3 regions of the Bradyrhizobium sp. UFLA05-108 genome follow, and region 2 is predicted to be linked to each of the others. Evidence: riboswitches for the same ligand, from Rfam matches in the RefSeq annotation. Region 2 holds a riboswitch; each other region holds the start of a gene.
The links. Region 2 has a riboswitch for cobalamin ahead of SO140_RS44895 (TonB-dependent receptor). Riboswitches for the same ligand answer to the same signal wherever they lie in the genome.

Region 1 (7,899 bases), on a different contig from region 2:
CGCAATCTGCGAAAAGTGCGTCGCGCGCTCGCCTCCGCCGGCAGGCTCGATGATGCCTGGCTGGTCGAGCGCGGCACCATGCCTGGTGAGCGCGTTGCGCGGCTCGCCGATATCGACGAATCCGACTGTCCTTATTTTGCAATCGTGCTGGTGCACGGGCGGGGACGGCGCATGGACGCCGGCGAATGACGGGAACGCTGACCATCGCGGGGCTTGGGCCCGGCGACGAGGCCTTGGTGACGCGGGAGGTTTCTGCTGCGCTCGCGGCTGCGACCGACGTCGTGGGCTATGCTCCCTATGTCGCGCGTGTTGCGCCCCGCGATGGCCTGACGCTGCACCCCTCGGACAATCGCGTGGAGCTTCAGCGCGCGAGCGAAGCGCTGCGGCTTGCAGCGGAAGGACGGCAGGTGGTCGTGGTGTCGTCCGGCGATCCCGGCGTGTTCGCGATGGCGTCGGCCGTATTCGAGGCGCTTGAACAGACTCCAGAATGGCGGGAACTGCCGATCCGCGTGCTGCCCGGCGTGACCGCGATGCTGGCCGCCGCCGCGCGCGCGGGCGCGCCGCTCGGCCATGATTTTTGCGCGATCAATCTCTCTGACAATCTCAAGCCATGGCCATTGATCGAGAAGCGCCTGCGACTCGCGGCGGAGGCCGATTTCGCCATTGCGCTCTACAATCCGCGCTCGGCGAGCCGGCCGGAAGGCTTTGGCCGCGCGCTCGCGGTGCTGAAGGAGGCGGGCTGCGGCGAGAGGCTGGTGATCTTCGCCCGCGCGATCAGCGCGCCGGACGAGCGGATCGAGACGGTCGCGCTGAACGAGGCGACACCGGAGATGGCCGATATGCGCACGCTCGTGATCGTCGGCAATTCGCAGACGCGCCGTGTCGGCCGTTGGGTCTATGCACCGAGGCAGGCCCGATGACCGAGCCACGCCATGACTTCGGCTACGCTTTCTACCCGCAGCCGCTCGGGAAGTCGCGGCCGTGCGATCATGATGACGGGCAGGCTAAGGGCGCGGGCCGCGTCGATCTTGGCGCGCGCGCCTTCGCCGCCGGAATTGCGGGCGACGATCCATGCGATGCCACGCGACCGCAGCAGCTCAACCTCGCCCTCGAAGGTGAACGGCCCACGCGACACGATGATTTCGGCTTCGAACGGCAGCGTCGCCTCGGAAGGATCGACGAAGCGCAATGTGTAGGTGTGCTGCGGTCTCTCGCCAAACGGGGCGATATGCTGCCGGCCGATCGCGAGGAAAACGCGCGCCGCCTCCTCGGGCAGCGCCGCGACAGCGGCGGCGAGATCCTCGACCTCGATCCAGTTATCGCGCGGCGCTTTCATCCAGGGCGCGCGTTCGAGCGCGATCAGCGGTGTTTGCGTTTCCTCGCAGGCCAGGGCCGCATTGCGGCTCATCTCAGCGGCAAAGGGATGCGTGGCGTCAATGACGTGCGTGACGCCTTCTTGCCGGATGTAATCCGCAAGTCCGCTCACGCCGCCAAAGCCGCCGGTGCGGATCGGCAGGGGCTGTCCGGCAGGCACGCGGGTGCGACCGCCATAGGAATAGATCGCATCGACGCCGGCGCGCGCGATCTCCGTGGCGAGCGCATTCGCATCACTCGTTCCGCCCAGAATGAGGGCGCGCATCATGGCTGATCCCTGGCTGACCATCATCGGTATCGGCGAAGATGGCCTTGCCGGCCTCTCCGAGGCAAGCCGAAAGGCGCTTGCCAGGGCCGAGACCGTGTTCGGCGGCGAGCGCCATCTTGCGCTGGCAGGCATAACCGATCGTGGCCGCCCGTGGCCAGTGCCGTTCGATGCGGATGTCGTGCTGGGCTGCCGCGGCCGGCCCACCGCGGTGCTCGCGTCCGGTGATCCGTTCTGGCACGGCGCCGGCGCCAGCCTCGCAGAGAGGCTTCAGGCCGGTGAGTGGATCGCGCATTCCGCGCCGTCGACGTTCTCGCTTGCCGCGGCGAGGCTGGGCTGGCGGCTGGAGAATGTCGTCTGTCTCGGATTGCACGCCGCGCCGTTCGAACGCCTGGTGCCGCATCTCGCCAATGGTGCGCGGATTATTTGCCTTGTGCGCGACGGCAAGGCCGCCGGCGATCTCGCGAAGTGGCTGACGGAACGGGGCTGGGGTGCTTCAGCACTGTGGACTCTCACCGCGCTCGGCGGCCCGCGAGAAAACATCAGAGCGCATCGTGCAGACGGTTTCACGGCGGAAGCCGGCGACAGCCTGATCGCGGTCGCGCTAGAGACAAGGGGCCTGAATGGCATTCCGCGCAGTTCCGGACTTGCCGACGATCTCTTCGCGCATGACGGCCAGATCACAAAGCGGCCGATGCGCGCGCTGGCCTTGTCCGCGCTGGCGCCTCGACCCGGTGAATGCCTCTGGGACATCGGCGCGGGCTCCGGCTCGATCTCGGTCGAATGGGCCTTGTGCGGCGGTTCGGCGATTGCGGTCGAGGCGCGCGAGGACCGCGTTGTAAACATCCGGCGCAATGCCACGGCACTCGGACTTGCACACAAGATCACCGTCATCGCCGAACCTGCGCCCGGTGCACTGGTAGGTCTGGCGGCGCCGGACGCCGTGTTCATCGGCGGTGGTCTCGACGCCGCGATGTTCGATGCTATCTGGTCTCGCATTGGGTCAGGTACGCGGCTGGTGGCCCATGCCGTGACGCTGGAGACGGAAACGTTGCTGGTGGAGCTTTACCAGCGCCATGGCGGCGACTTGATGCGGGTCGAGATCGCACATGCGGGCTCGTTGGGGCGCTATCGCTCCTGGGAGGTGGCGCGGCCGGTCGTGCAATGGAGCGCGGTGCGATGAGGGTCGCAGGGCTCGGCTTCAGGAGCGACGTCACGCTTGCCGCGCTGCGCGAGGCGCTTCTCGCCGCCGGCGGTGTGGAAGGTTTAGCGGCTGTCGCAACCGTCAGCGACAAGGCGGACAGCGCCGCGCTGAAGCTGCTCGCGGGCGAATTCAACGTGCCGATCAAGGCCATTTCCGCCAATAAGCTCGTGGGCATTACGACGCCGACGCAGTCAGGCCTCATCAAGGAAAAATTCGGCACCGGATCGGTGGCGGAAGCCGTCGCGCTCGCGGCAGCGGGCCGTGATGCGCGCCTGATTGCGACGCGCGTGGTCTCGCAGGACCGGACCGCGACCGCGGCGATTGCGGAGGGAGACGGCGAATGACCGTGCATTTCATTGGAGCAGGGCCGGGCGCCGCCGATCTCCTCACCTTGCGCGGGCGCGACCTGATCGCAGCCTCACTGGTTTGCCTTTATGCGGGCTCGCTCGTGCCCGAAGGCGTTCTGGTGCACTGCCCGAAGGGCGCCCGGATCGTCAACACGGCGCCATTGTCGCTCGACGAGATCATCGCCGAGATTGCCAACGCGCACGCGGAAGGCAAGGATGTCGCGCGGCTGCATTCGGGCGATGTTTCGATTTGGTCGGCGATGGGTGAGCAATTGCGCCGCCTGCGCGCGCTCGGCATTCCCTTCACCGTCACGCCGGGCGTGCCGTCCTTCTCGGCGGCCGCCGCAGCGCTGGAAGCCGAGCTGACCTTGCCGGGGCTTACGCAATCTGTGGTGCTGACGCGTACGCCAGGCCGGGCGAGCGCGATGCCGGAGGGCGAGAAGCTTGCTGCGTTCGCCGCGACCGGCTCGGTGCTTGCCATTCATCTGTCGATCCATTTGCTCGACAAGGTGATTGCGGAGCTGACGCCGCATTATGGCGCGGATTGTCCGGTGGCGATCGTCTGGCGCGCGAGCTGGCCGGACCAGCGCATCGTGCGCGCGACGCTTGCCACGCTCGATGCGGCTGTCGGCGCCGAGCTCGGGCGCACCGCGCTCATCCTGGTCGGCCGGACACTCGGCTCGGAGGAATTCTCAGAGAGCCGCCTTTACGCCGCGGACTATGACCGCCGCTACCGGCCGGTCGGGCCGGCGCCGCGTTTTCCGGAGGAGTCGTGATGCCTGCGGGTTTCGTCATCTCGGCGCCGGCTTCCGGTGTCGGCAAGACGACGCTGACGTTAGCGCTCGCGCGCGCCTATCGCGATCGCGGACTCACTGTGCAGTGCTTCAAGAGCGGCCCCGATTACATCGATCCTGCTTTTCATGCGGCGGCCACGGGGCGTGCCTCCGTCAACATCGATAGCTGGGCGATGGATCGCGCGACGATCGAGCATCTCGTCAGCCGCGGTGCGAACGCCGATCTCGTGCTGGCCGAGGGTTCGATGGGCCTGTTCGACGGCGTCGCCGCGCGCGGCGTCTCGGGGACGGGCGCCACCGCCGACATCGCGGAGATGATGGGCTGGCCGGTGCTGCTGGTGATCGATCCGTCCGGCCAGGCCCAGACGGCGGCCGCGATTGCGACGGGCTTGCGGGATTTCCGCAGCGGGGTGGGTCTCGCCGGCGTCGTGCTCAACCGCGTCGCGAGCCCGCGGCATGAGGACCTCGTGCGCCGCGCTTTGGCCGATGCGGGCATTGCCGTGTTCGGCGCGCTGCCACGCCACGCCGAGATCAGCGTGCCGAAACGGCATCTCGGCCTGGTGCAGGCGGAGGAGCAGACGGAGATCGGTCGCCTGATCGATGAGGCCGCGCGCTTCGTCGGCGAGCACGTCGATCTCGACGCCGTGCTCGGCGCGGCATCTGCATGGACATCGCAGCCAATCACGAATCGGGTTAACGTCACGCCGCCAGGCCAGCGCATTGCGCTAGCGCGCGACGCCGCGTTCTCCTTTGTCTATCCGCATATGCTCGAGGCTTGGCGTGCTGCCGGTGCGGAGATCCTGCCGTTCTCGCCGCTCGCCGATGAGGGACCCGATGCAAGCGCCGATGTGTGCTGGCTGCCCGGCGGCTATCCGGAACTGCACGCCGGCCGTATCGCCGCGAATGCGCGCTTTCGCGAGCGCTTGCGCGCCTTCGCCGAGACGCGGCCGGTCCACGGCGAATGCGGCGGCTACATGGTGATGGGCGCGGCCTTGACCGATGCCGACGGCGCGCGGCACGAGATGCTTGGCCTCTTGGGCCTGGAGACGAGCTTTGCCAAGCGCCGCATGCACCTTGGCTACCGTCTTGCCGAGCTCGCAGCGCCAATGCCGGGACATCAGCCCGGCGCGCGCCTGCGCGGTCATGAATTCCACTATTCGACGATTCTCGCGCAGCCTGATGTATCGCTTGCGATCGTGCGTGACGCGACGGGCGCAACCGTCGCGGAGACCGGATCGCGACGCGGATATGCGACGGGCACCTTCTTTCATTTGATTGCGGAGGACCGGTGAGCGGCTTCGTCTCCTTCATCTCCGCCGGCCCCGGCGATCCCGAGCTTTTGACGCTCAAGGGCGCGGCGCGGCTGCGCGAGGCCGACGTCGTGCTCTATGACGATCTCGCTTCCGGCACGATCCTCGAGCTTGCCCGACCCGGCGCCAATCTGGTGGCAGTCGGAAAACGCGCCGGCCGGCCCTCGACCAAGCAGCAGCACGTCAACCGCCTGCTGGTCGATTATGCGGCGACCGGCGCGCGCGTGGTGCGGCTGAAATCCGGCGATGCCGGCATCTTCGGCCGGCTCGAGGAAGAGATCGAGACGCTTCGGGCGTCGGGGATCGGCTACGAGATCGTGCCCGGCGTCACCTCGGCCTGCGTCGCGGCGGCGCAAGCCGGCATCCCCCTGACCCGGCGGAATACCGCGCGCCGGGTGCAGTTCGTCACCGGGGCCGACGTGACCGGGCAGCTTCCGCAAAATCTGAACTGGACGGCGCTGGCCGACCCGGATGCGACGACGGTGATCTATATGGGCCGGCGCACGTTCCCGGAACTGGCCACCAAGCTGATTGCGCAGGGTCTTTCGCCGGAAACGCCCGCGCTGTTTGCGGAATCCCTGGGCCGCGCCGACGAGCGGCTCGTCCGCACCACGATCGCAAAGCTCGCCGAAGAGCTCGCGCAGGCCGTGCCCGCGACCACCGCCGCCGTCATCCTGTTTGGCGCACTAGCGGGAGAATCGTCGTGATGATGTCCGCAGTTGCCGTTCGACCCTTGACGCCCGGCTTGCGAAAGAGGCACACAAGAGGGGCATGGTGCTCGATGCGGCGCAAAGCGCCGGAGCATAATCGGGAATGGGGGTGGGCGGACCCAGTTGCGGCGCCCCAAACCCCAGCCGCCCCCGCGACTGTAAGCGGTGAGGGGCTCCGATCCGCCACTGGGCCGCAAGGCTCGGGAAGGCCGGAGATCCCCTTCGATCCGCGAGCCAGGAGACCGGCCCTGCACGTTTGGACGCCAAGGCCGTCGGGTGTGACGGCAGGAAGGACTTGAACCATGCATATCGAACCAGGAATCGTGACGGGCGCCAAGCTCGTGTTGAGTTACGCAACCGGCATCGCCACTGGCGGCGTTGCGCTGAAGCTTACGGCGGAGACCGTGCGCGAGCAGGGCGTCAGCTCGTTTGCGGTACGGACGGCTGCGACCACCGCGCTGGTCTTCACCTTCTTCGAGATCCTGCCGCACTTCCCGGTCGGGGTTTCCGAGGTGCACTTCATCCTCGGCTCGACCCTGTTCCTGCTGTTCGGCGCGGCGCCGGCGGCCCTTGGTCTCGCGCTTGGTCTCTTGCTGCAAGGCTTGTTCTTCGTGCCGACCGACCTGCCGCAATACGGCATGAACGTCACCACGCTGCTGGTGCCGCTGTTCGCGATCCAGGCGCTCGCGACCCGCATCATCCCCCGCGACACGGCCTATGTCGACCTGCAGTATCGTCAGGCGCTGGCGCTCTCGACGGCGTATCAGTCGGGCATCATCGCCTGGGTTGCGTTCTGGGCGATCTATGGCGCGGGCTTTGGCGCTGCGAACCTCGCCAACATCGCGACCTTCGCCGCGTCCTATGCGCTGGTCATCGTGATCGAGCCGCTGGCCGATCTCGCCGTGCTGGCGCTGGCAAAATCGCTGCGTGGCGTCACCGCGCCCGGCCTCGTCACCCCGCGCCTGCACAACGCGGCGTAGAGATGAGCTGAGGGGCGGCCGTTCATGGTCGCCCTTCACACTCGTGATGGTCACGCTCTCCCTGATAGGTATCGGTTGCGGCGATCCCGAGCAGCTCACGCTTGCCGCGATCCGTGCCATCAATGCGGCAGATCTCGTGCTGATTCCGCGCAAGGGGACGCAGAAGTCCGATCTCGCCGACCTGCGGCGGACGATTTGCGCCGATGTGCTCACCAACAAAGAGACGCGTATCGCGGAGTTCGACTTGCCGGTGCGTGACGCCGGCGAAGCTGACTACCGCAAGGGCGTCGACGACTGGCATGGTGCGGTTGCTGCGACCTGGTCGCAGGCGATCGCGGGACATCTCGCACATGATGGCCGCGTTGCGTTGCTGATCTGGGGCGACCCGTCGCTCTATGACTCGTCCCTGAGGATCGCGCGACGGCTTGATCCTTTGCCCGCGATCGAAGTCATCCCCGGCATCACGTCGATCCAGGCGCTGTGCGCGGCGCATGCGCTGCCGCTGAACGATATCGGCGCGCCTTTCCTGGTCACGACAGGGCGGCGACTGCGCGAAGGCGGCTGGCCTGACGGAGCCGACACCGTGGTGGTGATGCTCGATGGCGGCACGGCGTTTCAGTCGCTCGATCCGCAAGGCCTGCAGATCTGGTGGGGCGCCTATCTCGGCATGCCCGATCAGGTCGTCATGTCGGGTGCGTTGGCCGAGATCGGTCCGCGCATCGTCGCCGCACGGCAGGAGGCGCGCGAACGGCACGGCTGGATCATGGACAGCTACATTCTCAAACGCAGCGTGTGACGCGACCGCAGTCGCGTGAACGGAGGCAGGACGACATGCTCCCCAATTGGGTTTACGAGAAATGCCCGGGTATCTCGACCTCGCACCGCGAGGCGGCGATGGCGCGGCAGGCGCAACTG
Region 2 (7,899 bases):
CCTAGTGCGGCCCGGGCCGGCCTCAATCAAGCGCCAGCTGGTCAAACCGAGACAACGATCGATCGCAGCCAATTCGAAGATAGGCCGACCTTTTCGGTGGCTGACGTGCTGCGTGACAGCCCGGGCATATCGATCAAGCAAGGCAACGGGCCTCGGGATTTCGGCATCTCGATCCGCGGATCCAACGCCCGCAACGGTTTTGGCATCCGGAACATGGTCATCTTCGACGATGGGTTTCCCGTCACTCAGCCTGACGGGCTGTCGCGCAGCGACCTCATCGACCCGCATGCCTATGGCGCCATAGACGTGATCCGGGGGCCATCGTCGGCTCTGTACGGCAACTACGCCACCGGCGGCGCGCTGAACTTCCGGACACGACCGGGTGCAACCATCAATGGAATAGAATACGGCACCGAGGGCGGAAGCTTCGGTTATCTCAACAACTACGTGACCGCCGGTCAGAAGGTCGGCAATTTCGAGGCGTCGCTGTTTGCGAGCGACGCACGCGGGGACGGCTTCATCCAGAATAGCTGGTTCAATACTCAGACCGTGAACTTTCTTGCCACCCTGAAGGCGACCTCTGATGACCGGCTCACGTTCAAGGTGATCAACAACGATTTGGCTGCGCGGCTGCCGATCAGGTTGTCGCTCAACCAGTTCAATCAAAACCCCTTCCAGGCCGGATGTGACGTGCCGACGACGCTCGGTTGTGGCACGGTCTCCTTGTTCAACAACGGCTTCAACGGACCCAAGACGGCGCAAACAGCTATCGTGGCCGGGCTCGGCCGCGACGACCGGCGGACCATCGTCGGCGGACGCTGGGAGCATGATTTCGACAATACGACTACCTGGCGTAATCAGTTCGTATTCGATGATCGCGATATCAACCAGCCGACTGGTTCGACCAGCGCGATCGGTGACTTTCCCTCCTACAATTACATGAGCGATCTGAGCAAGCGCGGTGAATTGTTCGGACTGGATTCGACGACGTTCGTCGGTGGCTGGTACAACACGCTCTCGACGACCAGCTATACCCGCAACGTGATGCCCGGTGGGAACGCCACACTCGGCCTGCTACAGAGCAGCCAATTCCAGTCGACGACCAACTACGGCGTCCGTGCGCGCGAAGAACTCAAGCTCACTCATTCGGTCACAGCGATTGCCGGGATCGGCTGGGAGACGACGAACCTGAACGGTGTCAATACCGCCTTCGGTTATCCGGTCGTGAACAATCCGGCCGCTGTCGTGCCAACGGTGACAAAAGCCGCCCCCCAATTCACCAACACTGCGCCTGAGCTCGCACTGGTCTACAGGCCGAGCAATGAATGGCAATGGCACGCCCGCGTCGCGACGGGTTACGGCACGCCGCAAGTCAGCAATCTTTTCGTGCTGCCCAGCGGCGCCCCAGGCAACAACACGTCTCTCAAGACGCAGGCCAATCTCGGCTACGACGTCGGAGCGGACTGGACACCCAACAAGGCGGTGAAAGTCAGCGCGACCGCCTTCTACGAGTTCTTCAGCAACGAGCTTGTATCACAGGCGACGCCCATTCCGGGCATCAGCTACACGTTCAACGCGCCGCGCTCGGAACACCGCGGCGTCGAGCTTGCTGCCCAATGGGCTTTCTGTGAGGGCTGGCAGCTTACGGCCGCCTATACCTATCTGGATGAAGTCTACACCGACTACACCGAGAGCATCAGCGGGTTCACTTTCAACCGGATCGGCAACAAGATCCCGGGAATCTCGCCCAACGAACTCACGGCAAGGCTGGGCTATGACGAGCTTCATGGACCGTTTGCCGGGCTCGGCGGCTTTGTCGAGGTCGTGTGGAAGGATTCCTTCTACATGGACAACGCCAATTTCCTGAAGGCGCCCGGCTACGATCTGGTCAACCTCAATCTGCACTACAAGACGGATCTCACGTCGGATTATCTCCGCCAGCTCAATCTGTTTTTCGAGGTGCGGAATGTGTTCGACAAGACCTACGTTGCGTCTGCGAACAACATCGCCAACACGGTCGCGGCAGGTGGCGTCCAGAACCCCGCCAGCGTGCTCGCAGCGACGCAAACAGGGTCAATTTACGCGGGATCACCGCGTGCCTTCATCGCGGGAATAAAGATCGCCTTCCGGTGATCTCTCAGGGAGGGACTCTTTCATGACGTATCGAATGGTGATCCTCGCCTTTGCACTGGCGCTCGCGCCAGGAAGCGCCATGGCGCAGATGAACCACAATCACGCTTCCGAAGCGGCCTGCGAGACGACCGGACTTCGGTGCGCGTCCAAAGTCACGCCCGCGTTCGGTCCCGATGGCACTTTGTGGCTGGCCTGGATGGCGGGCGGGCAGATCTCCGTCGCGCGTTCGAAGGACGGCGGACATACGCTGTCCGCCCCCGTTCAAGTCACGCAAGGTCAGCTCGAGCTGGATTGGGGACCCGACGCGCGTCCGAAGATCGCGCTTGATCGCAAAGGCGATATCGCCATCGCCTTTTCCGCTTTTCGCGACAAAGCCTTCAATGGTGAGGTCTTCTACAGTCGATCGACCGATGGAGGAAAGACGTTCGCTCCGCCGAGGCCGATCACCGACAATACGGAAAGTCAGCGGTTCGAAGCGCTCGGGTTCGACGCTGACGGCGCCTTGTTTGCGGCCTGGCTCGACAAACGCAATCGCGTTCCGGCTCAGCAGGTTGGCCGGAAATACGATGGCGCCGCCCTGTTCTTTGCGAATTCGAAAGATGGCGGGGCAACCTACGCGCAGGCCAGGATGGTGGTGGACAACACCTGCGAGTGCTGCCGGCTTGGTCTCGCGTTCGATCCGTCCGGACATCCGGTGATCGTCTTCAGGAATATATTCGAAGGCGGCATCCGAGATCACGCGATCGTCACGTTTAATGACCAGGGACGTCCAGGAGAGGTGCATCGCGTCAGCGAGGATGACTGGCAGATCGCCGCGTGTCCGCATCAGGGACCAAGCCTGTCCATCGCGCCTAATGGAACCTACCACGTCGTATGGTTCACGAACGGCAAGGTTCGCAAAGGCCTGTTTTACGCACATTCACTGGACGGCGGAAAAACCTTTTCCCAGCCGATGCCGCTCGGGCAGCCCAGCGATGCGCCGTCGCGCGCCTACGTGATGGCTGGACAAAAGGAAGTCGCTATCGTCTGGAAGGAATTCGATGGCGACAAATCTGCGGTGAAACTCATCCGATCGGAGGACGACGGCGCGACCTGGTCGAAGCCCCGCGTCATTGCGAGCACGTCGGATTCCTCCGACCACCCGCTTCTGGTTTCCGATGGCAGCCAACACTTCCTGTCGTGGATGACCAAGGCTGACGGCTACCGTCTCCTTGCGATCGAGGGCGAACAATGAAGCGCATATTCTTTGCGGCGGTTCTGCTACTCGCGACTCCACTGACGGCACCCGGCTCCGAGAGCCCGGGGCTGAAGCCCTTCACCAGAGGAAGCTGGCAGCAGATCTTGCGGGCGCACGCGGGGCGCCCGACGCTGGTGCACTTCTGGGGCGTGACGTGCGGGCCATGCAAGGTCGAGCTGCCGCAGCTCGGCGACTTCGTGAAGGAGTACCCAGCCGTCGATGTCATTACGATTGATGCCGACCTTGTCCCGAACTCCGACGCCGCGGCGTTGACGATGTTGAAGCAGGCCGGTCTTTCCCCTGCGGAGAACTGGATGTTTAGCGATGGTTTCGCTGAACGGATTCGATATGAAATCGATCCCACCTGGCAGGGCGAAATTCCCCGGACGATCCTGATTTCGCGCGACGGATCCCTCATGACCATCGAAGGCTCTGCCGAGCCGGCCGCACTCCGGGAATGGGTTGACGGGCAAGTGGCGCAAACCAAATGAGAGTCAGGAACTTACGCACCGAACCGGCGATCGACGGGAACGTCTTCGAGCGGATCGATGATCTTATCGGGAATCGGCGAGAGTTCGTCGTTACCAAACTGCTGTCGCAAGTCCTTGACTTCCACGCCGAACCCGTTTCACTGTGCGGGCGGTAGTGCCCGAGAGGGCTATTCAAGGGAATTCGGTGCGTCCTACCCGGACAATGCCGGAGCTGCCCCCGCAACTGTAAGCGGCGAGCCGACGACCATTTAATGCCACTGGGATCCGTGATCCTGGGAAGGTGGTCAAAGGCCGTGACCCGCGAGCCAGGAGACCTGCTACCAGCCGTGGTCATGCGCGAATGTGTCGGGCGGGGTGCTCCGGGGCATTGGTTACTCCATCGCTATCTGCCGCATTGGGGCGAAAGGCAGACAGTCACGGGGAACGTGCATGACGGACCAATTGTTCGCCGTCGGGCACAGAAGTGTTCAACACCCAGCTACTTTTGAAGCAGCCGTTCGGCTGCGCGCATTCGCATAAACTAAACTCATTCCGTAAGCATTGGCACAGCGCAGCGGCGCTGCCGCTTGGAGCGCTGCTGGCTCTCGCGCCTGCCCCACGCCTGGCATTCGCGCAAAACCCGCAGATTATCGGACCTATTGAGGTCGAGGCGCCAAGACCGCGGAACGCCGCGACGCATGTCAGCAAGAGGACAGACGCCGCGGCCAAGCGCGCGGCGCAGCAGGCCGGTTCGAAGCCCACACCGCGAGCGGCCGCCAGTCATGAGAACCTGGCAACGCCCCTCAACTCCAGTGCCGTGGCAACCAGCGCAAGCCGGCTCGGATTGACGGTGCATGAGACGCCCGCGAGCGTGGATGTCGTGAGCCGGCAACAGATGCAGGAACAGGGCTACCGTACCACGACCGAAGCCGCTCAAGGCGCCGTCGGCGTGCTGTCGGGCGATGCAGCAGGCGCGCCCGGCGGCTTCTCAATGCGCGGCTTCTCCTTTGGCGAGGTGTCCGTGCTTTACAACGGAATCTGGATTGGCCCGCAGAGCATCACCTCACGGGTGATGGATACGGCCAATCTCGATCAGGTCGAATTCCTCAAGGGGCCGTCCTCGATCATGTCGGGGCTCGCCGCGATTGGCGGCGCCGTGAACTATGTGAACAACCAGCCGTCCACAGGCCCGATCAAGAACCAGCTCGATGCTTCCCTCGATTCGCTGGGCACCTACCGGACTCATTTCGGCTCTGGCGGCAGCACGAATGTGCCGGGGCTCGACTATCGCTTCGACCTCAGCTCATCGAAGATCAACAGCTTCGTGGACGGCGACTACCAGCAGCTCAACAATGTTTCCGGACAACTGGACTACCGCGTCAACGAATCATTCAAGGTTTTCGGCGCGGTCGAATACCGGCGCGATGACGGACACGCCTATTGGGGAGCGCCTTTGACGACGACGGCATTTTCGGGAGCGTACTCCACTCACGGTGTCGTTGCCGGATCGGCGATCAATACGTTCGACGGCTCGGTACTCAGTCCTGTCACCGTCGACTCGCGCACGCTGACGACAAACTACAATGTGACCGACAATTCCATCGGCGCGCACGAAGTCTGGCTGCGCGGCGGGTTCGAATGGAACGTCCTCGACAGCGTTACGATCAAGAACCAGGCCTACGAATATGGCGCCAGACGCCATTGGTACGATAGCGAGACCTACGCCTTCAATACCGCGACCTCAATGATCGATCGTGATCGTTTCTTCGTCACGCACAAGCAGCGGGTCATCGGCGACAATACCGACGTCGTGTGGAACACGTCATTCTTCGGCATGGAGAACCGGCTCGCCACCCAGTTGTCGGTGAGCCGCAACGACATTCAATTTGCGCAGGAAGGGAATCCGAACACCTATCCAGCCGACTCGGTGACGGTGCTCGATCCCGATCCCGGCTTCTACGGCGTGCCGGAGCCCAATATCCGGAACAGCCGTCTCGACAATGCGGCGATCTCGATCGAGGACCGGCTCAAACTTACTCCGCTGTTCGCGTTGATCGGTGGGATTCGTGTTGATGACCTGACGTTATCGCGTAGCGGCGTCAACTTCGATGGCACTTTCCCTGCCGGCCAGCCGTTCACCAAGACCTGGAATCCCGTGTCCTACCGCGCGGCAGCGACCTTCGAGCCCATGAAGGGGCTGCTGCTCTACGGCATGTATGCGACGGCCTACGATCCTGCCGCAGCCGGCATATTTTCCGTCACCCCGGGGACTTCGCTGGAGCTGACGAGCGCCCGCATCTATGAGACCGGAATCAAGCTGATATCCGACGATAAACGCGCCGAAGTCGCGTTCTCGGCCTACGACATCACGCGAAACAACGTCTACGTCGCGCTCACGAATGCGGTCTCGACCCTCGCCGGCGAGGTCCACACCAAGGGTGTCGAACTGGCCGCCGCGGTCCGTCCAATCGACAATCTGAAGCTCTGGGGCAATGTCGCCTTCACGCAAGCGCGATATGGCGACTTCGACGTTTGGACGGGCAACACGCCCTCGAATGTCGCTCCCGTCATCATCAACGCGGGCACATCGTACCGGTTCAACGAATGGCGCTGGCCCGTCGAGATCGGCGGCTCAATCCGTCACGTCGGCCAACGCTATCTGTATGAGGATAACCTCACGGCCATGCTGGCCTACACGACGGGCGATCTCTTCGCCTTCGTCGATATCCCGGGTAGGGATCTGTGGTGGCAAGGATTGGAGAAGATGCGCGTGAGCTTCCGCGTCCGCAACGTCACCAATGCGCTCTATGCCGCATGGTCCGATCCGGGCTACCCGAATCAGGTCTATCTTGGCGCGCCGAGAACGTTTGAGCTCTCGGCGTCGGCAAAGTGGTGATCAATGCCAGTGCGCGCAATAGCAGCCGCTTTGCATCGCTGGTGGGGTGTTGCCTTCTGCCTATTGTTTGCGATGTGGTTCGCATCCGGCATCGTCATGCATTTCGTACCGTTTCCGGCGCGTTACGAACAGCCCGTGGCGCGCGATCTGGACATGTCCCATGCAAACATCGAGCAAATTGACTATGACCAATGGACTGTCGCACGCAATTTTGACCCTGATCGCCCACTCACGCGCATTGTGCTGAACGATGCGGACGGAACAGACATCTACGTCTCCTCGATGTCAGATAAAATAGTTCTGGTCACCACACGAAATGAGCGCGTGCTGAACTATCTCGGCAGCATTCCGCATTGGTTCTATGTGCCTGAGCTGCGGCATCACAGGCGCGTCTGGGCCAATTTGATGTGGTGGCTGTCGCTGCTCGCCACGATTGGTGCCGCGCTCGGTGGGTTCGTTGGCCTTGCGCGTTTCAGCAACGGGCAGGCCAATCGTGGCCTGCGCCGCTGGCACCACATTTCAGGACTGGTTGTCTCCCCAGGCGTTCTTGGCTGGAGTTTTTCCGGCTTCCTGTCGATGGATGATGGTTGGCTAGCGCCGGGCGGCAACAACTTGTTCCGAACGCTTCACATGCTTGATTTCTACCCATTTGGATCCCATCCAGGCCCTACGCACAGCCGTCATGGTCGGGCTCTGCATGTGCGGCTTTGCCTTCAGCTTGACAGGCGTGGGCTTGGCGCGGCGACGCTTGTGGAACGATGAACGTCCGTGATCAAACTCGTGCTTAGGCACCCTGCCGAAACAAGATCATGCTCACATATCTGAAACTTGCCATAGACGACGCATCGACTGCCTCGCGCAGTAGGATTATCGCACTCTATGCTTTCCTGCTGGCGCTCAATGGCCTCGCCTGGACCTGGGCCATCGTGGCGCTGTCCGATCGGCCAACGCTGCTCGGGACGGCCTTGCTGGCCTATGCGCTCGGCCTTCGACATGCTGTGGATGCCGATCACATTGCAACCATCGACAATGTCGTTCGCAAGCTGATGCAGGATGGCAAGCACCCGCTCGCGGTCGGACTCTTCTTCGCGTTTGGCCATTCCTTGGCGATTGCGGTGGCGGTCGCCGTGATCGCCGCGGCGGCGTTTGCGCTGCAAAGCCGT
Region 3 (7,899 bases), on a different contig from region 2:
CTGCAGGAGACGGAGCAGCCGCGCGCCGCGCGCGTGCCGATCATCGTCTTTGCCGGCGATCACGGCATCGTCGCCCAGGGCGTCTCCGCCTATCCGCAGGAAGTCACGATCGCGATGATGTCGAATTTCGCCGCCGGCGGCGCTGCGATTTCGGTGCTGGCGCGTGAATTGGGCTCAAGTCTCGAGGTCGTCGATGCCGGCTCGCTGGCACAGTCGGTGGTCGCGGGGATTGTCGCGGACAAGCCGCGCTGCGGCACGCGCGATTTCAGCGTGGAAGCTGCGCTGGAGCCGGCGGAGCTGGTGTTTGCGTTCGAATGCGGACAGCGCGCTGTGACGCGTGCGGCGGCGAAGCAGCCTGATCTCCTCATCCTCGGTGAGATGGGCATCGGCAATACCACGGCGTCGGCGGCGATCGCGGCGAGCCTGCTCGGGGTGAGCGCCGACGAGATCGCCGGTAGCGGCACCGGTGTCGATGCCGCAGGGCGTGCACGCAAGGCGCGCGTGATCGACGCTGCGCTTGCACGGCATGGCCTGACGAAGACGGGCGCGTCTGCGGAGGAGGTCCTGCGCGCAGTCGGCGGCCTCGAAATCGCGGCGATCTGCGGCGCAATCATCGCGGCTGCACAGCGGCGTGTTCCAACCCTGATCGACGGCTTCATCGTGTCGGTTGCTGCGCTGGCGGCCGCGCGCCTCAATCCGTCATGTCAACCGTTCCTGCTGCCGTCGCACCAGTCGGCGGAACTGGGTCATCGCCTGGTGCTTCGCGCGCTCAACGTTCAGCCGCTGGTCAGCCTCGATCTCAGGCTCGGGGAGGGATCGGGCGCCGCGATCGCGCTGCCGCTGGTGCGGCTCGCCTGCGCCCTGCACAATGGCATGGCGACGTTCGCGCAGGCCAATGTTCCGGATCGTCCCTCCTGATAGCACTCAAACGATCGTCTGATTGACCGAGACGACGCGCCAGCCGTTCGCGAGCCGGTCGATGTGGGTGAGCGAGAGTGGCTCGATCGCAAAGCGCAGCGCCGCCTCCGGGGCGAGGTCGAGCGCGATGCACAGCACAGCGCGGATGGTGCCGGAATGGACGACGAGGACCGCCGGTCCTCTTTCGATGCGGTGAAGGCCTTCACGGGTTCTGGCGATCTGATCTTCAAAACTTTCGCCGCCCGGCGGCCTCGCGTGCGCTGGATTGGCCCAGAACTGCGCGTAGGGCTCGCCGCCCGAGGCGGCGAGATCGTCGTGACGTCGTCCGGTCCATTCGCCAAAATCCTGCTCGCTGAACCCGGGCACGAGGATCGGATCGAGCCCGAGCGCGTGTGCCGTGTCGACGGTCCGTCGTGCCGGGCTCGCGTAGCTCGCGGCCCCCTGCGGCAGGCACCGTCGCAACGCGTCCAAACGCGTCCGGTCGCTGAGGTCGGCCTGCGCATCCATGGCGTGGATCGTCCCCGCGACGCCATCGACGACCGCATGTCTCACCAACCAGAGGAAGGTGTTCCCCTCCATTCAGCATCTCCACAGACGTTTGCACCGCTGCGACAAGAATGCCGCGGCCAGCACATTGACTCTCTGTCGCTCCTAATCATAGATGCTCGCGACGGTTTCCCCATCCGGGGATGAAAAGGGAATGCGGTGCGGGGATTTTCCCCAATGCCGTAGCTGCCCCCGCAACTGTAAGCGGAGAATCCTTCGTCACAAGCCACTGGGCTCTCGGTCCCGGGAAGGCGGCGAAGAGGTCACGACCCGCGAGCCAGGAGACCTGCCGTCAGCCGTGGTCACACGCGAAGATGTCGGTCGGGGAGTACAGACATTTGGCTTAGCTGGAGGCGAGAACTGCGCCGAAGGTTGAGACTTGGTTCGCTGTGACGTGCCACTGACGTCATACCGAGGTCCGAACCATGTCTTCCGCCCGCACCGGCTACCCGCGCAAATTCCTGCGCGCGTCCAGCATTCTCACGCCGTTCATCTTCGTCGATATTTCCGCAGCCGTTGCGCAGCAAGTCCGCGAGCAATTGCCGCCGGTCGAGGTCCGCCAGGCCGACCAAAGCCGCAAGCCGGCCAAGCCGGGCGGACGCAATGAGCGAAGCGCCCGGCGCGCGGCGCCGAACAGAACGGCGACCGCCGTGACCTCGCAAAAGCCGGCCGTTCACGCGACGCAGACACCACTCAACACGAATGCAGTGGCTGAAAGCGCTTCGCGTCTCGGCCTCACTGCGCGTGAGGTGCCCGCGACCGTCGAGGTGATCTCGGCCGAGACGATCCGAGAGCAGGGCTACCGGACCGTTTCGGACGTCGCCCAGGGCACGGTCGGCGTGACCGCCGGCGACAATCCGGCGGAGCCTTCGGCCTTCTCGATGCGCGGCTTCACCAACAGTCAGATCAATACTCTCTACAACGGCATCAAGATCGGCCCGCAGAACATGACCTCGCGCATCATGGACACGGCCAATCTGGAAGCGGTGGAGGTTCTGAAGGGGCCGGCCTCGCTGATGTCAGGCGAGGGCGCCAGCGGCGGCGCGGTCAATTTCGTGACCAAGCAGCCGCACACCGGGCCGGTCCAGAACGAGGCATTCTTTTCGTACGACTCGCTGAACTCGTACCGCAGCTATTACGGCTCCGGTGGCAGCACCAATGTGCAGGGTCTCGATTATCGGTTCGACGTCAGCCGGTCCTCGCTCAATGGCTTTGCCGACGACACCAGCACCAAGACGCTCGATGTATCGAGCCAGCTCAACTATCGCGTCTCGGACAATCTCAAGCTCTGGGGCGCGATCGAATACAGGGAGGATCGCTCAAAGGCCTATTGGGGCGTTCCGCTGGTGCCGATCGCCTACAGCGGGTCGCACGCCACAGCCGGCATCGTCTCCGGCAGCTACGTCTCGAACTACAACGGGTCGAATCTCGGCCCCGTCACGATCGACGACCGCACCTTCAACACCAACTACAATGTGCTCGACAATCGCAACGCGGCGCAGGAGGTGTGGCTGCGTGGCGGCTTCGAGCTCAAGCTCGCGCAGGGCCTCACCTTGAAGAGCCAGACCTATGGCTATGGTGCCGAGCGTACGTGGTTCAACAACGAGGTCGAGGCGTTCAACGCCAATTCAAACCTGGTCGATCGCGAGCGCTTCTATGTGGCGCACAGCCAGCGGCTGGTCGGCAACGTCACCGACCTGACCTGGGATGCGAATATCGCAGGTTTTGACAATCGCCTGGTGACGACCTTCGCCGCGAGCGATCTCGATTTCGTCCGGCCGGGCGCGGCGAATTTCCCGCATGATCTCGTCACGCTGGTCGATCCCGCGCGTGGTTACTATGGCCCGCTCACGACGCAGCAGCAGACGGCGCGCATCGACAACGAAGCATTGTCGTTCGAGGACCGGCTGAAGATCACCCGAAGCTTCGCGCTGATCGGCGGCCTGCGCGTCGAGCATATCGGGCTCGACCGCAATTCGACCAACGTCGGCGGTCTTGAGAAGGCGGGCTTCCCGTTCTCGAAGGACTGGGCGCCGGTGACCGGCCGCATCGGCTACACCTGGGAAGCGGTGCCCGGCCTGACCTTCTATAGCCAGTATGCGACCGGCGCCGACGTCTCGGCCAACAACATCTTCCTGCTCGCACCAACGCAGCCGCTCGACCTGACGACCTCGCGCACCTACGAGACCGGCGTCAAGCATCTGTTCTGGGACAATCGGGCAGAATGGTCGTTCTCGGCCTACGACATCCTGCGCAAGAACGTCTATGCAGCCGCCGGCGGCATGCAGCTCAACATTGCCGGGCGACAGGAGTCCAAGGGCGTGGAGCTCGCCGGTGCCGTGCGCGTGACGGACGCCATGCGGCTGTGGGGCAATATCGCCTATGTCGATGCACGCTATGCCGACTACAATTTTGCCGGTGGCTCGTTCTCCGGCAATACGCCGCCAAACGTGCCGCGCATCGTCGCCAATGCCGGCGCATCCTATCGCTTCTTCACACCTTTCCTCACACCTTGGCCGGTGGAGCTCGGCGTCGTCGGACGTCACGTCGGCGATCGCTACAACACCGATGCGAACACCGTGACGCTGAACGCCTACACGATCGCAGACGTCTACGCATTCGTCGACATCCCGAAATCGGTCTTCGCCGCCGTCGAGCAGACGCGTCTGACGTTCCGCGTGCGCAATATCACCGACAAGCGCTATGCGGTCTGGGGCGATCCGTTCTACCCCGATCAGGTTCTGCTGGGCGCGCCGCGCACCTATGAGATCTCCGCCGCGTTCAAGTGGTAAGGTGATGATCGCATGATGGGCGCGACGATCCTGCTGCACCGCTGGCTTGGAATTGCGTTCTGCCTGCTGTTTGCGATGTGGTTCGCAAGCGGAATCGTGATGCACTTCGTTCCGTTTCCTTCATTGAGTGAAGCGGAACGCGTCGAAAGTCTCGCACCACTGGGAAACGTGGCTGCGGGGATTGGGCCGTCGGACGCCGTCGCGGCGAGCGGACTGTCCGACGCTGCGCGCGTGCGGCTGATCCGGCGGAGCGACGGTCCAGTCTACGTCGTCATGGGGCCTTCGCGGTCGCATGCAATCCGCGCAACGGACGGCGCCGACGCCGCCGTGACATCGCCGGACGTTGCACTTGCCATCGCGACCGATCATGCGCCACGGCGCGGGCTTGATGTTGCCCGCGCGTCGGTCGTCGCGCTTGCCGAGTACGATCAATGGAGCGTGCCAAACGGCTTCGATCGGCATCGGCCGCTGTTCCGCGTGGCACTCGCCGACGCTGATGGGACGGAGCTTTACGTATCGTCGGTCACGGGCGAGATCGTCCTGGATACGATGCGGCGCGAGCGCGGATGGAATTTCATCGGCAGCGTCGTGCACTGGATCTATCCGACTGTGCTGAGGCGCAACTGGTCGCTGTGGGACGGGGTCGTCTGGAGCCTCTCGCTGTTCGCATTGATCGCAGCCGTGCTTGGCGCTGCGCTGGGCATCGCGCGGTTCAGGCTTGAAAAAGGGCGAATGCGCTCACCCTATCGCGGCTGGCATGCCCTGCATCACGTCATCGGGCTCTTGGCGACGATCTTCGTGCTGACTTGGATCTTCAGTGGCTGGCTGTCCATGGACCACGGGCGCTTGTTCTCACGCGGGCAGTTGACGCAAGCCGAAGCGAATATCGCCTCTGCGGTGCCCGACTGGTCCGCGCTTGCGACGGTGAACTGGCCGCCCATCTCACCATCGACCCGCGAGGTCGAGTGGTTCGCCTTCAACGGCAGCTTCTACCGGCGCGACCGCGTCGGTCTCGACAGGCAGATCCTGGTCAGGGCAGGGGATTCGAAACCGGACGAGCAACAGCCATTCCTGAATCCTCGCGATATCTCAGGAGTGACCGAGCGTCTTTGGGACGGTTGTGGCGTTCCAGCACCGGTCAGTGCGACCGATGAGTATCCTGCATCGTCTTTGCTGCCGGGTGGACCCGTCTACCGCACGCGATGCGGCGACGTCTGGTTCGACATCGACGGTTCGAACGGCGTAGTGCTGCAAAAGCTGGATTCGTCGCGACGGGTCTATCGTTGGCTCTACAGCGCCCTGCACACGCTGGATTTTCCCATTCTGCTGGCGCATGCGCACGTGCGTAGCGTTCTGATCGTCGGCTTGTGTGCCCTCGGCTTCGTGTTCTCGCTCACCGGCATTGTCATCGGCTGGCGCCGATTGCGTTACACAATCGGCGCCGGGATCTTGCGGCCGTGACAGACCTCACGCGTTCGCGGCTTCGTTGCGGCGTGAGCCGTCGGACAATCCTTCCTCGGCCAGCCACTCGCGCGCCAGATTGACGTCGAGCTGGGAGAGTTGGTGGCCGACCGGCAACACGCGGCTCTCCACGCGCGCGCCAGATGCAGCGAGAGTCCTGGCAAGGCCTCCGACATTGCCGGGAGGGACGATCGGATCGTGCTGGCCGGAAAGCAGCAGCACCGACTTGCCGACAAGATCGGCCTGGGGCGGCCTTGCCAGCGGCGCCATCGCGCGCAGCAGCACGGCACCGCGCAGGGTTTGCGGTCGAAGCAGCAGGATGGCCGCCGCGATGTTGGCGCCGTTGGAATAGCCAAGCGCCACCGGCGCCGCGATGCCGTACTCGTTGCGTGTGGCATCGACGAAGTCGGCAAGGTCATGCGCGCGGCGCACCACGTCGGCCTCGTCGAACACGCCCTCGGCAAGCCGCCGGAAGAAGCGCGGCGCGCCGCCTTCCAGCACCTGTCCGCGCGCCGAGAGCAGCGCACGGTCAGGGGCGGCCATGCGGCCGAGCGGGATCAGGTCGTTCTCGTCGCCGCCCGTGCCGTGCAGGAGCAGCAGCGGCGCAAGATCGCGCCGCGTGCCCTTCTCGAAGCGGTGGATGAAAGAGAGCTGGCTCATCACGCCGCCTCCTCATCGCCCAGCGGGGCCAGCACGCCTTCGATGTCCTTGCGATGTGCCTCCAGGAACGGCGGCAGCTTCAAGGCCTCGCCGAGCGTGGCGAGCGGCTCGTCCACGGCAAAGCCCGGAATGTCGGTGGCGATCTCGAACAGGATGCCGCCGGGCTCGCGGAAGTAGATCGAGCGGAAGTAGTTGCGGTCCTTCTGCTCGGTCGGCTGCATGCCGTGCTCGGTCACGAGCTTACGCGCCATCTCCGCCTCAGTCGCATCGTCAGCGGCACGGAACGCGATATGATGCACGGAGCCGCGACCCATGCGGCCGGGCAGAAAGCCCTTGGCCTCATAGATATCGACGATGCCGCCGGCTGAGTTCGGCGAACGATAGCGGCTGATCGAACCCTCGCCGCCGGCCGCCTCGAAGCCGAGCACATTGGTGAGGATGGCGCCGGTCTTGGCGGCATCATCGAGCAGTAGCGTCACACCGTGAAAGCCGCGCATCGCGTGCTCGGTCGGAACGTCGCCGTTGCTCCAGGCGCGCTCGTTCTCGGCACCGGGGACGCCGACCAAAGCGAGGCTCATGCCGTCGGGGTCGGTGAAGGACAGCACGCTCTCGCCAAACCGCTTCTCCAGCGCCTCATGCGCGACGCCCTTCTCGATGAAGCGATGGGTCCAGTAGCCGATCGAGCGTGCAGGTACGCGGAAAGCGGTTTGCTGGGTTTGGCCGACGCCGCCCCGGCCCGGTGCCGCATGCTCCCAAGGGAAGAAGGTGAGGATGGTGCCGGGGGTGCCGCTCTCGTCGCCATAATAGAGGTGATAGGTGCCGGGATCGTCGAAATTCACGGTCTTCTTGACCAGCCGCAGGCCCAGAAGCTCTCTGTAGAACTTCAGGTTCCTCAGCGGGTTACCGGAAATCGCGGTGACGTGGTGAAGGCCGGCCATAACTTGTCTCCATTGCGTGTGAGCCCTATCGGCTCGTCATGCTGGAAATATCGTTCCGCTCCATTTCAAAGACAATCTGGCGTTTCATGGCATCACTGTCTATGAAATGGCGACAATTGAAACGGTGCCGGAATGGACAAGCTGGCAGGCCTGCGGGCCTTTGCGAAGGTGGTCGAGCTCGGCAGCTTTTCCGAAGCGGGCCGGGCGCTGCGATTGTCGCGATCCGCGGTGAGCAAATATGTCGGCGAACTCGAGGACGAGCTCGGCGTGCAGCTCTTGAACCGCACCACGCGCCGCGTCAGCCCGACCGAAAACGGCCAAGCCTATTTTGAGCGCGTGCTGGGCATCATCGGCGAGCTCGAGGCCGCGGACCATGCCGTCACTCAGTCGCAGGCTACACCGCGCGGATTGCTGCGGGTCAATGCACCGATGTCGTTCGGTACGCTTCGGCTCGGGCCGGCGATTGCCGAGTTCATGCAGCGTTATCCCGAGCTTCGCATCCAGCTCGTGCTGAGCGACGAGAATGTCGATCCGCTCCAGGACGGTCTCGATGTCACCTTGCGCATTGCCGATCTGGAATCCTC

Region 1: it holds a riboswitch for cobalamin, as region 2 does, so the genes downstream of both, SO140_RS01935 (energy-coupling factor ABC transporter permease) here and SO140_RS44895 (TonB-dependent receptor) in region 2, are expected to answer to the same signal.
Region 3: it holds a riboswitch for cobalamin, as region 2 does, so the genes downstream of both, SO140_RS01955 (TonB-dependent receptor domain-containing protein) here and SO140_RS44895 (TonB-dependent receptor) in region 2, are expected to answer to the same signal.

The regions. Positions count from the first base shown of each region.
Region 1 is NZ_JBANAZ010000002.1:139,574-147,472, forward strand. It holds gene SO140_RS01895 (precorrin-2 C(20)-methyltransferase) at 1-189, shown strand, start outside; gene cobJ (precorrin-3B C(17)-methyltransferase) at 186-920, shown strand; gene SO140_RS01905 (cobalt-precorrin-6A reductase) at 896-1,642, opposite strand; gene cbiE (precorrin-6y C5,15-methyltransferase (decarboxylating) subunit CbiE) at 1,641-2,822, shown strand; gene SO140_RS01915 (cobalamin biosynthesis protein) at 2,819-3,187, shown strand; gene cobM (precorrin-4 C(11)-methyltransferase) at 3,184-3,966, shown strand; gene SO140_RS01925 (cobyrinic acid a,c-diamide synthase CobB) at 3,966-5,276, shown strand; gene cobA (uroporphyrinogen-III C-methyltransferase) at 5,273-6,001, shown strand; cobalamin riboswitch at 6,050-6,269, shown strand; gene SO140_RS01935 (energy-coupling factor ABC transporter permease) at 6,307-6,984, shown strand; gene cobF (precorrin-6A synthase (deacetylating)) at 7,031-7,780, shown strand; gene cobT (nicotinate-nucleotide--dimethylbenzimidazole phosphoribosyltransferase) at 7,816-7,899, shown strand, end outside.
Region 2 is NZ_JBANAZ010000135.1:1,009-8,907, reverse strand. It holds partial or broken gene SO140_RS44910 (TonB-dependent receptor family protein) at 1-2,133, shown strand, start outside; gene SO140_RS44905 (sialidase family protein) at 2,156-3,367, shown strand; gene SO140_RS44900 (TlpA family protein disulfide reductase) at 3,364-3,861, shown strand; cobalamin riboswitch at 3,997-4,197, shown strand; gene SO140_RS44895 (TonB-dependent receptor) at 4,691-6,736, shown strand; gene SO140_RS44890 (PepSY domain-containing protein) at 6,740-7,498, shown strand; gene SO140_RS44885 (HoxN/HupN/NixA family nickel/cobalt transporter) at 7,546-7,899, shown strand, end outside.
Region 3 is NZ_JBANAZ010000002.1:147,530-155,428, forward strand. It holds gene cobT (nicotinate-nucleotide--dimethylbenzimidazole phosphoribosyltransferase) at 1-918, shown strand, start outside; gene SO140_RS01950 (histidine phosphatase family protein) at 925-1,497, opposite strand; cobalamin riboswitch at 1,573-1,772, shown strand; gene SO140_RS01955 (TonB-dependent receptor domain-containing protein) at 1,890-4,256, shown strand; gene SO140_RS01960 (PepSY domain-containing protein) at 4,269-5,717, shown strand; gene SO140_RS01965 (alpha/beta hydrolase) at 5,724-6,377, opposite strand; gene SO140_RS01970 (ring-cleaving dioxygenase) at 6,377-7,315, opposite strand; gene SO140_RS01975 (LysR family transcriptional regulator) at 7,448-7,899, shown strand, end outside.